DNA from 3 places in the Thermoclostridium stercorarium subsp. stercorarium DSM 8532 genome. Region 3 is predicted to be linked to each of the others. Evidence: riboswitches for the same ligand, from Rfam matches in the RefSeq annotation. Region 3 holds a riboswitch; each other region holds the start of a gene.

Region 1 (5,388 bases), 1.3 Mb from region 3:
AGGAGTAAGCGGTACGACTAACATTCTGAAAGTACAGCTTGTAGGCAAAGTACTTGTGAAAGGAACGGGTATTGGGACAGGCGTGATTACCGGCGAGTTATGCGTTGCCAAAACTGCCGATGAACTGAAAAGGAAATACGCAAAAGGCAACATTATTGTAGTGCCGTATACCACAAATGAAATGCTTCCGATGATAAAAAGCGCTTCAGCGCTAATTGTTGAGGAAAGCGGCACAAACAATCACGCCGCTATCGTCGGTCTGGCACTGGACATACCGGTTATTGTAGGTGCACAGAATGCCACAAGCCTGTTGAAAAGCGGATGTGTAGTTACCGTAGACGCAGAACGCGGAATTGTTCACAACGAAAACTTAATGCCATGCAGTCTGGAATAAATGCAGGGTTAATAAGTCACTGCTGTCTGAACCTAAACAGAGCCGTTCTCATTGAATGTCTCTGTTTAGGTTTATTTATTTTCGCTGTTTACAGTGTCGGCAATAATAAATATAATGAGTAACGGAGTGGGTTGTTATGATAGTCAGTGTAAGCCGTCGAACAGACATTCCTGCCTTTTACAGCGAGTGGTTTTTTGAAAGGCTTAAGGAAGGGTACGTGCTTGTAAGGAATCCGATGAACTATCATCGGATAAGCAGGATTGAACTTAATCCCGAAGTTGTTGACTGTTTCGTTTTCATGACAAAAAACCCTGAAAAAATGTTGCCCAAAATGTACCTGTTAAAAGATTATAATTACTACTTTCTTTTTACTCTGACTCCGTATGATAACAGTATTGAAAGAAACATACCTGATAAAAGGAAATTAATAGACACATTTAAGGCGCTGTCTGACATGATAGGTCCCGACAGGGTAATATGGCGTTATGATCCTATAATTCTAAACGACGGTATAACCACTGACATTCAAGCCGATTACTTCGGCCGTCTTGCGAAAAATTTAAGCCGGTATACCGGCAGGTGTATAATCAGCTTTGTTGATTTATACAAATGCACGCTCAGAAATTCGTCAGACCTTAAATTAAGAGAAATAACCACCGATGAAATGTGCAGAATTGCCGAAGCCTTTTCCGGAATTGCCGCAACCGAAAACATAAAGATTCAGACATGTGCTGAGAAACTCGACCTCTCGCGTTTTGGCATAGAACGCGGAAGCTGCATTGACAGCAAACTGATTGAAAAAATAACAGGAAAACCTGTTAATTTAAAAAAAGACAAAAACCAGCGCCCTGAATGCGGATGCGTGGAGAGCGTTGACATCGGCGCTTATGACACATGCCTCCATTCCTGCGTTTACTGCTATGCGGTTCACAACCACAAAACAGCGTTGAAAAATTACTCAGGGCATAATCCCAAATCCCCCGTTCTGTACGGTGATATAGGACCGCAGGACGTCATATATGAACGAAAAATAACAAGTAACCTTTCCACACGACATAACTTTGAACAGTTAAAGTTCATATGATAATGTAAAAAAAATTGATTTTACAGGATATCGATATTTTCACCCTTTAGTATTCTGTTCATATTTTTTACCGCGCACATATTTCCGCACATCGTACAGGTATCATCATTCTCAGGGATTGAGTTTTCCCTGTATCTCCGCGGCTTTTCGGGATCCAGGGCAAGTTCGAACATGCAATTCCAGTCAAGGTTTCTCCTTGCCTCGCTCATTTTATAGTCCCATTCTCTTGCCCCACTTATACCTTTGGCAATGTCTGCGGCATGAGCTGCTATTCTTGCAGCAATAATACCCTCTTTCATATCGTTAATATCCGGAAGCCGCAGGTGTTCGGCAGGAGTGACATAACACAAAAAGTCCGCACCGCATGATGCCGCAATTGCCCCTCCAATTGCCGCGGTGATGTGATCGTATCCGGGCGCTATATCAGTGACCAGCGGGCCAAGGACGTAAAACGGCGCACCATGGCAAAGCCTTTTTTCCAGAACTACATTGGGTGCAATCTCATTCATTGCCATATGCCCAGGCCCTTCAATCATTACCTGCACATTCCTTTCCCATGCCCTTCTCGTCAGCTCTCCCAGGACAATAAGTTCATGAATCTGCGCGGCATCAGTTGAATCATTTATACTTCCTGGCCTTAACGCATCACCGAGACTAATTGTTACATCATACTTTTCACATATTTCCAAAAGCCTGTCGAACTGCTCATAAAACGGGTTTTCCCTTCCGGTCAGTTCCATCCACGCAAACAATAATGCCCCTCCTCTTGATACAATGTTTGTAAGCCTTTGGTTTTGCTTAAAACGCCGCGCCGTTTCCCTGTTTATTCCTGCATGAACGGTCATAAAGTCCACACCGTCTTTTGCGTGCTGTTCAACCACATTGAAAAATTCGTCGGCGGAAATTTTATCAAGTTCCTTATTGTAAAAGCCTGTCACGTCATATACAGGCACCGTTCCTATCATTACCGGAGACATTTCTATAAGTTTTTTTCTGAATTCATGCGTTTTGCCGTAGGAACTTAAATCCATTATTGAGTCGGTTTTTAAATCAATCGCCGTTCTTGCCTTCTCAAGCTCAATGTCAAAATTACGGCAGTCCCGCGAAATACCTATGTTAACATTTATTTTGGTTCTAAGCCCTTCACCGATCCCTGCCGGGTCAAGGCCTTTATGATTTCTGTTCGCAGGTATGACCACCCTTCCGCAGGCAACAAGTTCCCGGATTTTTTCGGCAGACACCCCTTCTTTTCTTGCAACAGTTCTCATTTCGTCGGTTATAATACCTTTTCTGGCAGCGTCCATTTGCGTCGTATACATTTGGCAGTTTCCCTCCTGCTTCTTTTTTTAACGATTTAAGCCTTTTTTGTACCCCATTAAATATATAAAAACGCTTACCTTCGAAGGTAAGCGTGAATGTCAATAATTATAAAAGTCAGCTTCCCTCCGGCGGTACTAACCGCATCAGGTTCAAAGGGTTAAGAGGATAATCCTCTTTCTCAGCCTTTGAAGGCACCCCCAGCTTTAATGCCTTATTCTGTTTCTAAACTATTCTGCCTTGATCTTATCGGTGCTTTATCAAATTTCAAAATTACCTTCAGTTTTATTCCCCATAATGCAACTTTAGCTTAGCAAAAAAATCTTCCAGTGTAAAGCGCGGATCGACGTAATTATAAACACCTATAAACCGTTCATTCTGGTAATGCACATACCGCATGTCCGGCGTTATTCGCGGCGCAGGCTTCATTTCATAATGATACTCGTGCGGATCCAAAAGCAGGCTTACCGCCGGCGAGTCTCCAAGACTCCACATTTCTCCTTTTGGAAAGCGCATATTGTCTTTCAATTTAAAATTCAAATCATAAAGCTGCCGGAATAAATATTCGCCGATTTTGCCGTAAGGCTTTACCTTCACCGCCAGGCTTACCCTCATTGTGGTGTAAACATTACGCGGTACCTGCCATAACGGTATGTTTGAACGCATTACAACGTTTGCGGCGTCGATGTCATTGCCAAGGTTAAATTCCCTTTCGCCATTTGGCCACGCACCGCCACCAATCCATATCGCCGTAAGCCTGTTTTCAATGGCGGGCTCTTTCAGGTAAGCCGAAGCCAAATCTGTTAGCGGGCCGAGGAATATCACATATAACGGCTTATCACTGTCAGACATGGCCTCGCGGATAATCAGGTCGGCACTTTCCGAAGGCATTGGCGTATGTTCATCGGGGATCTTTGCTTCGGCCCCGTGATATACTTTAACCTCACTGGTCAAATCCATAAGTTCAAGTATTTTAACACATTCCTCATAACTTTCCTGCATGGATTTCGCCGTGCGCTGAGTGCCAAAATGAGCCGCAATTATACCTTTAACAATAAATCTCGGCGTAAGTAACGCATGCACAATGGCAAACTGGTCGTCGGCCTCGTTTTTGGCATCGGTGTCAATAATCAGCCTTATTTTTTTGGTATCGGGAATGTCAAACCGGTGTTTCAATTGCCCCCCACCCCTTTTTCATAAAAAATTACAGTGCAGCTATATCCAGAATATAATATTATACCTGCTTAGTCAAACCATTGACACTCAATCGAAAATAATACTTATACGACTATAGACCTTCTATTTATTACTGTGACTATAAATTTTTATATTTAATATTACTTCCTGCGATAAAACCAAAACAGACTTCGGCTCTGTCTCCATACTCTCAGATTTCAAAAAACAGCCTTTTCCTATTATTTTGATATTTCGTTTTTAATTATGGTGTCCGCAATGATGTGTCCGCTCAGTATGAACTCTCCTGCATTTATTACAACCGTTCCCTTCGGTGCATAAATCAGCCCGTTTAACTCAAATTTCGAAGCATTTATTTCAATGTTTCCCTTTTCAGAACATATTACAATTTTCCCACCTTCAATGCCTTTGAGCCGGGAGACATTTAAAGATATGCCGCCGGTTGCAAAAATTCCTGCTGAGATATCTAACGACTCACAATTAATTGTTACATCCCCGTCAACAGCCAAAGGCGCTGTTATACTTGCCCGACTGCCGCTATAGCTCTTATTTGCAAAATAACGTATTCCGTTTTTCAATATTTCTGATTTTATATCATCCGCCCATTCAGGCATTCCAATAAATTCCGCACCGGCCTGCCTGTTTTTAACGTTTATGTGTTTCCCTAATGTCACGATTTCACCAGCTGCTTTGCAAATACCGTCCACCGAAAAATTAAAGCCATGGAACAGAAAATTATTGTTTGTGTGGATATCTCCGGATATTTCTATGTCCAAACCGTATACTGAAAGGGGAATTTTACCGCTTCCCGAAAACACGGCATAAGGGAAACTGCTGTAAACCTTGTCCTGTTTACCAATGTCCCATTCTTTTTCTCCGATATTTTTATCACCGCTGTCATTATTGTTGTTACTCTTCCCACTGTCCCCGCTACTGCTACCATTCTCCGTTATCTTTTTGACATGTATAATAACCGTATCCTCTGATTCAAGCCACCCGTCACTTACGATAAGCCTGCATTCCCATATCCCCGGGGGCATGACTACATTAGGTTTGACTCCTTCCGCTTCCCCGAAAGGGCCTGTCCACTTGTATCTCACAATGTTTCTTCCGTCAGGGTTGAGATCAGGTTCCCTTAATCCTTTTAAAGAAGCGTCCGGATCATACGACAACGAGCCGTCCAGCGTTACTTTTACACCATCATCGGAACGGGTTTCAAATGTTTTATCGTCTCCTGCATTTGCAACCGGAGCCCTGTTCGGAATGCCTATTCCAAAGAAACAAAAATGTTCAACTGCCCCTTCTATGGTTTTCTCTTTTGTGTCAGGGTTACCTCCCACCCCCGGGTTTACCGGAGAGGTTATGTCTATTGTCTTACCGTCCTTGAACTGGTATAGCC
Region 2 (5,388 bases), 1.2 Mb from region 3:
TGCATAAAATCAATAAGCTATTGAAAGCGCTTTAATCCCTTTTGTGGAAATATCATTAGTTTCATAAAGCAGGCTCATAACTGTTGAGATTGCTGAAGCCTGATTAGCCAAAAAAACGCATACTGATTTCACTTTGAGGGGAAAGAAAAATATGAGGAAATCCAATGTAGTTCTTGCTGTTTGCAGAAGCTATGATGAAGAAAAGGTATATGAATCTGTCAGGGATGCGGTCGCTGCTCTTGGCGGCATCGGGCATTTTGTAAGTCCCGAGGAGAATATCCTCGTTAAGCCGAACCTTCTTTATCCGTCAAAAACAGAAAAGTGCATAACAACCAACCCAGCTGTTATAAAAGCAGTACTCCGCCTTCTCAGTGAAGCAGGTTACGCCCGTGTGAAGGTTGGCGATTCTCCTGCCACCGGAAGCTGCAGGCAGGCCATGAGTCAGCTCGGTTTATCGGAAGAGCAGCTTTATGGTGCCAAAATTGCCGACATGTCTCGTGAAGTCTTTGTCAGGTACCCGGAGGGAAAGGCGGCGAAAAGCTTCTGGTTCTGCGAGGAGGTTCTTCAGGCAGATGCCATTATCGGAGTATGCAAGATGAAAACCCACGCCTTTCTGAAAATAACGGGCGCAGTCAAAAATATGTATGGTTTGATCTGTGGTACAAGAAAAGCGCAAGGGCATGTAAGATATCCTAACGCGGCAAAATTCTCAGAAATGCTGGTTGACATACATAATCTGGTGAAACCGCGCCTTCATGTAATGGATGCGGTTGTCGCCATGGAAGGTAACGGCCCGGGCTCCGGAACGCCTACGGAAATGGGGCTGATTATTATTTCAGCGGATCCGGTGGCAATTGATACAGTCTTTGCCAGACTTGTGGATTTGGATCCTGTTCTTGTTCCCACGAATACTCAGGGAATGGTTGCAGGAATTGGAACATGCAGAGAGAACGAAATTGCGCTGATGCTTCTTGATAACGGGATTCTTACAGATATAAGCTTTGACGAAATGTTTTCACGCTTCGGGAAGAAGGATTTCGACGTGTCCCGTGAAAAGGATCGACTTAGCGTTCTCAGCCTGCTGTCTAAGGTTACAGGCAGATTTACAAGAAGGCCGTATATTGATGCGGGTAAGTGTGTGAAATGCGGCATATGCGTGAATCACTGCCCTGTGAAAGGCCGTGCTGTCACTTTTAAAAAAGGAAAAGATAATATTCCCGTCTACGACTACAGAAAATGCATCCGTTGTTTCTGCTGCCAGGAGATCTGTCCGCAACATGCCATTATAGTAAAATAATATCAGCACATGGTTACAACACTGCGAGGTTTCTTTATTTTACAACACAGGTAGTCTAACTGATGTGCTCGCAGTTTATATATTGATATATTCCCGTAAATGGCGATTTTTAAAATGACCGATGAATCCGTTGGCATTTCCCGAGGATTATCGGAGCTGATGCTCAGTGGGACAAATATCTGCAAAATAGTGATCTGACATACAGAAAAGTGTATTGTGCGGACGTAGCACATAGAAAGATATGTAGAGAATGGAGGAATAAAGGTCCACAGTTAAAAATAGGAATTATTCGGAAATGCCGCTTTACAAAATATTCCTTTTATACTAAAATAAATTATAAAGTAATAAGTATTAAGTAAGCACTATGGGAGCTGGTAAAACCGGCTGAGAGTGGACCTTTTAGGTCTTTACCCTTGACCTGATCTGGGTAATGCCGGCGTTGGCAAGTGCAACTCTCAGCACAATCCCATTACCTGGATTGTGCATTTTCTTTTTCCATGTGCTTGATTTCCCAGTGCTTGGTAAAGAGGAATTGGTATGTCTACCCGAAAACTCACTTTATCAGCATTACTTATTGCCTTAGGTACACTGTTAGCCCATGTTATTTATATTCCGGTAGGTGTATCCAAGTGTTTTCCCATTCAGCATACCATTAATGTTTTGTCAGGTGTGCTCCTGGGACCTGGTTATGCTTTGGCAAATGCCTTTATCATCTCACTATTAAGAAATATTCTGGGGACCGGATCCCTGCTGGCTTTTCCCGGCAGTATTTTCGGAGCTTTTTTAGCAGGACTTCTGTTTCGTAAAAGTAAAAAATATTATTTAGCTGTATTGGGGGAAGTTTTTGGAACAGGTATTTTAGGGGGTATTGCCTGTTACCCCATCGCTAAGTTTGTTTTAGGGCAGGAAGTGGCAGTATTTTTCTTTGTCCTGCCATTTTTGGTGAGTACTGCTGGTGGGAGCATTATTGGTTATTCTCTTTTAAAAATAATCGATAGAATACCTTTATTAAAAAAACTAATTGCCAAATAAGTTGTTTTATGCTCGTGTTGATGTTCTCTGTCAGGCTTCTGCAAAGGGCTGGAACAGGTGCTCGAAGAGATATGTTCAGATATAACAGAGCGCAGATAATAAAGGAGATGAAAGTTATTATGAATAAAGAATGGTCGGAAATGAACAAGATCATGCAGAAACAACTGACCAGGACATCATTCACTGATGGAATAAATACACTTTTACAGCTTCGGGAAATATTGATGCAAGAGGTCATGTCCTGGAAAGATGAGCTGGACGAAAAAGATTATTGCGCTATTCCATTCATAAATGCAAACGGTTATCACAGTAAAACTATTGCGTATTCAATATGGCACATTTCAAGAATTGAGGATATTGTTGTACATACGTTGATTAAAAATAACCGACAAGTTTTCTTTGAAGGAAATTATCAGAAGAGAATGAATTCACCTATTATTACAACAGGAAATGAGCTTGTAAAAGAGCAGATTTCCGAGTTTTCAAAGTGTCTGAATCTGGATGTCTTGTATGAGTATATTACAGCTGTTAAAACCTCCACCGACGAATGGTTAAGATCAATTGACTACACTGAGCTTAAAAGAAAGTTCGGTGATGAGGACAAACGCAGAATCCGTGAACTGAATGTTGTGAGCTCAGATGAAAAAGCAGTATGGTTGATAGATTACTGGTGCAATAAGGATGTTAAAGGACTTATACAAATGCCTTTGTCACGACACTGGATTATGCACGTTGAGGCAGGCATTCGTATTAAGAATAAGATAAAGAATAAGATTAAGTGAATACCGATTGGGAGAGATATAACGTAGAAGCATACCATTGGGAGTGTAAGTGTGAATAATTTTGATTATTGGAATCAAACCTTGTACAAATGATAATAAGCTGTGATTATGTAGAAATATATCAAATTAATTAATTTGGTATTACTTTTCATACTGATATGGAACATAAGGTAAAATCGCCCATGTAACATCATCGGCAGAAATATTTTTGTGCTCCAATTGTCTGTATCCAACGGTTGCTTGTGCACAGGGATAATCTACACAATCAAAGCAAGAATTAAGCTGTTTTGTATGTAAACATTTTAACGGCTCACATAACCCATGTCCATCCTGATAGCAGTGGCAATTGGTTGTATCACAGCCAGTGCAACGCATATCCCAAGCGGATTTACCATATACCGCATTAAGATGCGGGATTAGCATTTCTCTAAATTCTTCGGTTATACCAGTGTAATGCACGCATAAATCACATCGATGCCCACATTTGCCATAAACGGCGTTTTCTTTTGAAAACGGCTTGCGATTCGGCTTTTTCTTAATAAGTATCAGCTTCTTCACAGCTTCCAGAGTTTTTAAATCGTAAACGCTAATAAAGAGCCATTTACCATCGTGGAAGGTATGTGCACGGTCGTAAAGCTGTTGTATCTCAAGCGGAAACTCATGCCTTATTGCTTCAAACTTTTCTCTTTCTGCCTTACCGAGAACAATTTGAAAATCGTAATGGTCATCGTACAGAAATATTGCCACAACGGTTTTCTTTCCTTGCCGAAATCTTACACATGGGATACCATAATTCATTCCTGAAATCTCGTCAAGCCGATATTTGCCACGCATGAATTTTACAGTTTCTAATCTTACTTTGTCGAACTCTTTCATTATTCTCGCCTCATGAATTTATGCTATCGCCATTGCTGCAACATAAATCAGGTACTGATCTGTCCTTGTTAGCGCCATATAATGACTATACTTAATGGAAACCATACAGTTTTGATGTCTTCTACTTGAAAAGCCCATGCACTACAATCAATATCTATTACAGGAAAATAATAACATTTAAATATATAAAAGTCAATGTGATCATAAAAGCTTTTTGGATTTTGTATTTTTGTGACAGACCATTGATGTGGCGTGGGTCAATTTTTACCGGCGCTATGAGTCAATTATATCCCGGCGGTAACACAAAGTGGAGCTGAAGAAGTGTTTTTTTAGAGGCGCTTTAAAGGGTGGTTCTTGATGATATTTCAGCCTATTACAGAAGATTTATTAGATATTGTACTGGAAATTATTAACTCAAATGAAAACGGTGTTCCTTCAAGAACAATAGAAGAGGTGAAAAATGAGTTTCTTAACCTGAATACTGAAAGCTATCTTATATTTCTGGAGAATAAGTATATAGGAATTATTGACTTTCTTAAAAATAATCCCTATGACAATTGTCCATGGATAGGTCTGCTCATGATTTCATGGGGAATACCACTCTAAAGGGTATGGTAAAATGGCATATAATTTGTTTGAAGAAAAGCTAAAACGGCAGGGGTGTAAAAAAGTTAGAATTGGAATACTGCAAGAAAACAAGATTGCAAAAAAATTTTGGACTTCATTAGGATTTAAGTTTTGTTGATATAATTTAAAGAAGGGAGAGGGTGCAAGATAAAAATCACCGATTACCGGAAAATAATTCTTTGGCCAACACTATTATCAACACTCGCCTTTTTTTATGCCGTTAGTTCATGTGCCTTGGGCTTTTGTGGCCTTAGTTATTGTCGCGATTGTTTCCAATTATTTTACAACTGCTTAATGATATGTCTTTGGTTTGGAATCCCAAATAATAATTCATTCTATTGCGACAAAAGCTTGATTTAACTGTTTTTTAAAATGACAGGAGAAGATAATGTAATCCGGCCAGACATTAAAGACCTTGGGGAAATTCTTTTAATATTGGTTCAAGAATAACTGATTTACAGAAATTATTTTATTGAATAATTGGCTGTAATTTTTAAGGTTACATAAAAAAGACAGGAAAAGAATACTTTCTTTTCCTATCCTTAATCATTCCGTTTTAATCAGAATATTTTACAAAGCCATTATATGTCGCACTGGTACAATTCCAAGTCTTTTTTTAATATATGCCATACCAGATTTTGTACTCCACATTAGGGTCTATACCCTTAAGTTCCTGATTTTGAGAATACAAACCAGTCAACATTAACAGGACCTGAGAATACAAGAACAATATCTTTTACACCCGCAGTATTACTAATGGTAGCGGATACATCC
Region 3 (5,388 bases):
CTTTGACACATCTATCTTTTCGTCAATAAAACCATTTTCATAAAGCCACAGCATGTACCTTTCCCATACTTCCTGCTTTTGCATTCCCCAGTATTCCGCATCTTCCTGGTACTTTTCCGCAAGATATTTCTGGCTTTCCATAACCAGTTCCCTGTCAAGTTCAGGGACGTTTTCCAGAAGGATCTCCGCCGCTTCTTCAGGTTTTTCAATACAAAATCTGTATCCTTTTTCAACCGCCCTCATGAATTTACGGACCACTTCGTTGTTTTCTTCAATCATTTTTTCGCTCGTTATAATGACCGGGGTGTAATAATCAAAAATATCGGACAGTTTTCTAAGCTCAATATAATTCAGCTCAATCCCTCTCAGCTTCGCCTCAATCCCCGTCCATCCTTCAAAAATCCACGCAAAATCCACTTCTCCCGTGGTTGACACCTGAAAGAAATCGGCATCACCCGTTGTAAGAATGTTAAGTTTTGACGGATCGGCCCCTTCCTGTTCCATCAAATAACGCAGCGTTGCTTCCTCGACCGGAGAGCCCCATCCTCCGTATTTTTTGTTTTCAAAATCCTTCGGCGAAGTTATGCCTTTTTCGGCAAGCGACGCGAATCCCGACGTGTTATGCTGGATCACCGCTGCAATGGATACAATGGGTATGTTCTCCGCACGGGCAAAAGTCACCGCTTCCTGATAACTTATTCCAAACTGGGCGGAACCCGCGGCAACAATCTGCTCAGCAGTCCCCTCCTGGGGCTGAACGATGGTTACATCAAGACCTTCATCCTCAAAATATCCTTTGCTTAACGCAACATACAGTCCGGTATGGTTTGTGTTCGGTGTCCAGTCCAGAACGGCAGTAGCCTTTATTTTATCATTTATGTTATCCGTTACTTTATCCGTTTTCTGCGCTCCACATCCTGTCGTAAGCGCTATTATGCAAACCAATACTAATATCGACATATATTTTTTCATAACGGAATTCTCCTCCTTATAACTTTCTTTTCAATAAAGGATATTGCGTAGAAAATTGCCAGACTGAGCACAATAATAATCATAACGTCGGCAAACAGCGCCGCGGTTTTAAATGTCTTCATTGAACGGGTAAGGAAAATACCCAAACCTTCCTGGGCTCCCACCCATTCAGAGAGAACCGCTCCGGTAACACTGTATGCAGCCGCTATTTTCAGCCCGGAAAAAAACTGCGGCATGGCTTGCGGCACTCTGATTTTCCACATGATTTGCGACGGAGTTGCCCTCATAACCTGAAGCAGTTCATCCAGTTCGGGTTCGGTGGATGTCAATCCCTGCACAAATGCCACCGTTATAGGGAAAAAACATACCAGCCCCACTATAAGCACTTTTGGCAGAATTCCGAAACCGAACCATATCATGAAAAGCGGCGCAAGGATATACAGTGGTATTGTCTGGCTTATGATCATGTACGGCCATAAAATTTTGTACAAAGTTCTGAAGCGTACCATCAAAAGCGATACCGCAACCGAAAGTATCAGTGCCGCGGCAAACCCCAGAATAACCTCCAGTAAAGTTACGGCGGTATGCCTCATAAGTATCGGGAATGAATCAACTAAAGCCTTCACCACCATACTTGGAGCAGGTATAAGATAATCAGGTGTTTTCAGTATATACACAAGGCTCTCCCATATAATAATCAGAACAGCGAAGGAAACAGGCAGACTAAAATTATCTGTATTTATTAATTTTTTCATCCATTGTCACACCTTCAGGTTTATAATCTATTTTCACTATAGATACCACCCTGCTGGCTCCCTCATTGATGCAAATCTCCTGGGCTTTTCTGACAATATCCAGCAGTACGTCCAGTTCGCCTTCCATTGTGGTTTCCATAGGGCCGACGATGTACTTGACACCGCTTTGCTGAATTAGTTCAATAACCTTGTCAACAACCGGGTACACCCTGTCTTCGGATACGACCGGAAGAACCTGAAGGCTTACATTGGCAAGAGACATCGCAAATCACTACCTTTCCACACCGTTATTGGGCTTTTGCCATCATTCAGTTGCAACTGAATTCGGAATAATAACCTGAACCGCGTAAACAGGAAGGGTTTGATTCACAGAAACCCATTTACATAAACAAAAAACCGCCGGGAAAGGCGGTGATTGTCAAACAGTATGTAAACCCTTCCCTACGCCGGCATTACCCGGATCAGGTCTTGCGGTCGGAGCTGACTGCTCCCTCTCAGCCGTCCGTTAACGGCTCCCGCAGGCATATATTCTATTGGTTAATTTTATAATAATACTCTACCTTTCTACTGTCAAGCAAAAGCTTCCTGCTTTATTTTTTTAGGCACAGGCTTCATCAATGCAATATTACCGCCTTTATTCAGCCTTAAGAACAAAAGAACTGCCGGTAAGCCAAAGTCGGTTTTGAAGACGCGTTTAACAGTTGACCTGTAATTGCTTTACCTGTAATATATAATATTATGAAACAAGTATATTATTTGAATTTCCAGTAAAAATGTCTATAATTATAGAAATAAACGGAAAAGCAAGGAGGAAACAATTATCAATTGGTTCCTGAAAAAGAAAACATACCCAAAACCATGAATATTACCGCAAAAATTATACTCACATGTACGATATTTTTCTTAATCATTATCCTGTACCAGAACATTGAAAACGTTTTTCTGCTTTCAATCTTCGAAGTGTTTGTTTATTTGAGCATACTCATATTAATTATGGGGATAATGTTTCATTTTATTAAATTCCTGCCTGAGAAAATTTTTCCGGTATTAATCGTAATCATAAGCCTTTTACTGCGTCTGTGTTTTATTTTTCTAGTGCAGACTCCTGTTAACAGTGACTTTTTAAAAATCTACAACGCGGCAAAAGACGCAGCGGAAGGTAATAATGCCTGGCTTGGGCAAACTTACTTTACAACATGGGGATACCAAATTCCTTTTGTATATTATGAAGCCTTCATTTTAAGGATATTTGGCTCAGTCTTTGCGCTGAAACTTCTGAACGCTGCATATATGGTAGTTACAAACGTACTGATTTATCTCATTGCCAAAAAATGCGTTGATTCCCGTGCCGCATTTATTGCCGCCTTCTTATACTCGATATATCCCGCACCGATTTTACTTTCTTCAGTTCTCACCAATCAGCACATATCCCTTATGTTTTTTATGTTAAGCATTTATTTTTATTTTGTAAGTCATTGCCGATACCGTATAACATTATCAGGTTTATTTTTATTCTTTGGAAATCTGATGCGTCCTGAAGCAATGGTAATAATTGCCTCATTTTTAGTTTTTACCGTTATAATTATAACCGGTAAACCTAAACGGGAAATTGTAAAAAATATTGTATCAGGCACATCTTTATTGTTTACCATTTTTATACTCCTTTCAGTTCTGGCTTCGGTGCTGCTTAAAGTTACAGGAGCAGCCCCAGACGGGATCTCAAACAATTGTCCCGAGTGGAAGTTCGTAGTAGGACTGGATACGGCAACAAACGGTACCTACAGCGAAAAAAACGCGCATATAATATCGATAAAGGATTCAGATCTCCGCCTTCATGAAGCCAGAAAAGCAATTACTGCCTCGCTGAAGGAATGCAAAAGTATATATTCATTTTTCTGGAATAAGTTAAAAGCGATGTGGGAAAACTTGGAAAATACATCCTGGTCTTTGCCGCATATACAAAAAAACAGAATTGTGTGGAGCAATATTACATATGAAAAAGTTATCAATAACATCCTTTATTTTGACAAAGCCGTTTACATACTGTTACATATTTCAATCGTTGCGGCCTGTGTAATTTTATGGTTAAAGCCGGCCGCGCCGGATAACGTTCCTCTTTTCCTTACGATTTTAATTCTTGTAAATTACATTGTTTACCTTTTAATTGAAATACAGACAAGGTACAGATATTTTATAATGCCTGCCTTCTGCATGCTTGCTTCCACGGCATTTGAGCCTGCTATTAAATCATTGGAAAAAAAAGCACACCGGCCACGCCTGTCGGATAAAATCACAAAAAAAGCAGTAAGATTGCGGTTTCCGCAATAAATATAGCCGGAATTCCTATCATGAATTTAATACTTCTTACCTTATGATTAAAAACAAGACAGCCCATATACACCCCCAGTCCACCGCCGAGCGCCGCCAGCAGCATAAAACTGTTTTCCGATATTCTCCATTTTTTATGTACCGCTTTGTACTTATCCATGCCGGATATAAAAAATCCGACGATATTTACTGCTATCAAGTACAGAACAATAATACTTCGGAATCCGTCCATCGCCCCGTCCCCCTTTCATTTAAAGCCCATAACAGAACAGGCAGAGTTGCCTCTGCCTGCCTTAAAATTTTTACTTTGGAATATTATATTATAACAAACCAAGCCCTTCAAGATGTCTTCCGATGTGTTTTTTCAACGCATTGGCGTATTCTTCCTCGTATTCATACAGAACTTTGTACAGTTCATCCTTGAACAGCGGGTTGCCGTTTTCATCCTTTGCCTGCAAGATATGCCCGTAAGTAATATGCATAACCTGCCTTGAGTCGTCCCTGTTCATCAATTCAGGAAGTTCTGAATCGGCAAGTGTTTCAAGAGCGGGGATGTTCTCCACTTTCGCGCCGATATGGTAATACTTTTTGGCATCTTCGAGGTGTTCAAGGGCAAAGGCATGCATTCTCCTGTACAAATCGGGCTTATGCCTTGCAATTACTCTGACCGCCTCAAGCCAGTTAGTGCCTGCGGTTTTCAGATGATATCTTCCGTTTGTTTTTTCTCCGACTACAGGGAATACTTTGAACTTGTCGCTCCCCGAATGAACGCTTATCTTATACCCGAAATGATCTGCGATTGCCGCATGAACGGCAAACTCGTCGGTAAACTGTTTCAGATCTCCTATATAATCAATCCCTTTCTGGAATTCACCGCAAAATCTCGGGGCAAGGCTTGTTATTTCAACTCCGCCGTCGATAAGTTCCTGGGCTACGAAATAGTGGGAAGCGGGTGAAGTAGGCGTCAACGTTTCATCTATTGACATTTCGAAATCTATCGGTCTTCCGCATTTTGCAATAATGTTATGATAAATGTCAAGAGTATGGCGGATGGCCCCACCGTAAACACAGGCCATACGAATCAGATCTTCTTCGGAGATGTGGAAACTGTAATTTCCAATCTTAACATCCCTGTTCAGATATTTTCTTTCCCATCTTTCCCGTTCTTCTTCGGTAAACCTGGAATACTTCTCCCTGAGCTCGGATAAACCGGCATGCGCCGCAGAATTGTCTATGTGCTCTGAACAATCAAGGGTAATCATTGTCATTCCGACATTCAGAGACATTTTAACTTCTTCCGCTGTCTTCAGGTGATCTCCGTCAGCACCGTACC

Evidence for each region. Region 3 has a riboswitch for thiamine pyrophosphate ahead of CST_RS04000 (thiamine-binding protein). Riboswitches for the same ligand answer to the same signal wherever they lie in the genome.
Region 1: linked by a shared signal. The riboswitch ahead of thiC (phosphomethylpyrimidine synthase ThiC) and the one ahead of CST_RS04000 (thiamine-binding protein) in region 3 are both predicted to bind thiamine pyrophosphate.
Region 2: linked by a shared signal. The riboswitch ahead of thiW (energy coupling factor transporter S component ThiW) and the one ahead of CST_RS04000 (thiamine-binding protein) in region 3 are both predicted to bind thiamine pyrophosphate.

Annotation. Positions count from the first base shown of each region.
Region 1 covers NC_020134.1:2,520,454-2,525,841, forward strand. The annotation lists gene pyk (pyruvate kinase) at 1-394, shown strand, start outside; gene CST_RS10915 (DUF1848 domain-containing protein) at 531-1,478, shown strand; gene thiC (phosphomethylpyrimidine synthase ThiC) at 1,499-2,797, opposite strand; TPP riboswitch at 2,902-3,007, opposite strand; gene CST_RS10925 (nucleoside hydrolase) at 3,081-3,971, opposite strand; gene CST_RS10930 (putative Ig domain-containing protein) at 4,211-5,388, opposite strand, start outside.
Region 2 covers NC_020134.1:2,116,015-2,121,402, reverse strand. The annotation lists gene CST_RS09060 (DUF362 domain-containing protein) at 152-1,297, shown strand; TPP riboswitch at 1,652-1,759, shown strand; gene thiW (energy coupling factor transporter S component ThiW) at 1,835-2,329, shown strand; gene CST_RS09050 (hypothetical protein) at 2,401-3,111, shown strand; gene CST_RS09045 (DUF3788 domain-containing protein) at 3,253-3,987, opposite strand; gene CST_RS09040 (hypothetical protein) at 4,345-4,593, shown strand; gene CST_RS13935 (N-acetyltransferase) at 4,607-4,732, shown strand; gene CST_RS09035 (carbohydrate-binding protein) at 5,280-5,388, opposite strand, start outside.
Region 3 covers NC_020134.1:896,006-901,393, reverse strand. The annotation lists gene CST_RS04010 (ABC transporter substrate-binding protein) at 1-972, opposite strand, end outside; gene CST_RS04005 (ABC transporter permease) at 969-1,727, opposite strand; gene CST_RS04000 (thiamine-binding protein) at 1,702-1,989, opposite strand; TPP riboswitch at 2,149-2,256, opposite strand; gene CST_RS03995 (glycosyltransferase family 39 protein) at 2,553-4,055, shown strand; gene CST_RS03990 (DUF1294 domain-containing protein) at 4,018-4,287, opposite strand; gene CST_RS03985 (tagaturonate epimerase family protein) at 4,376-5,388, opposite strand, start outside.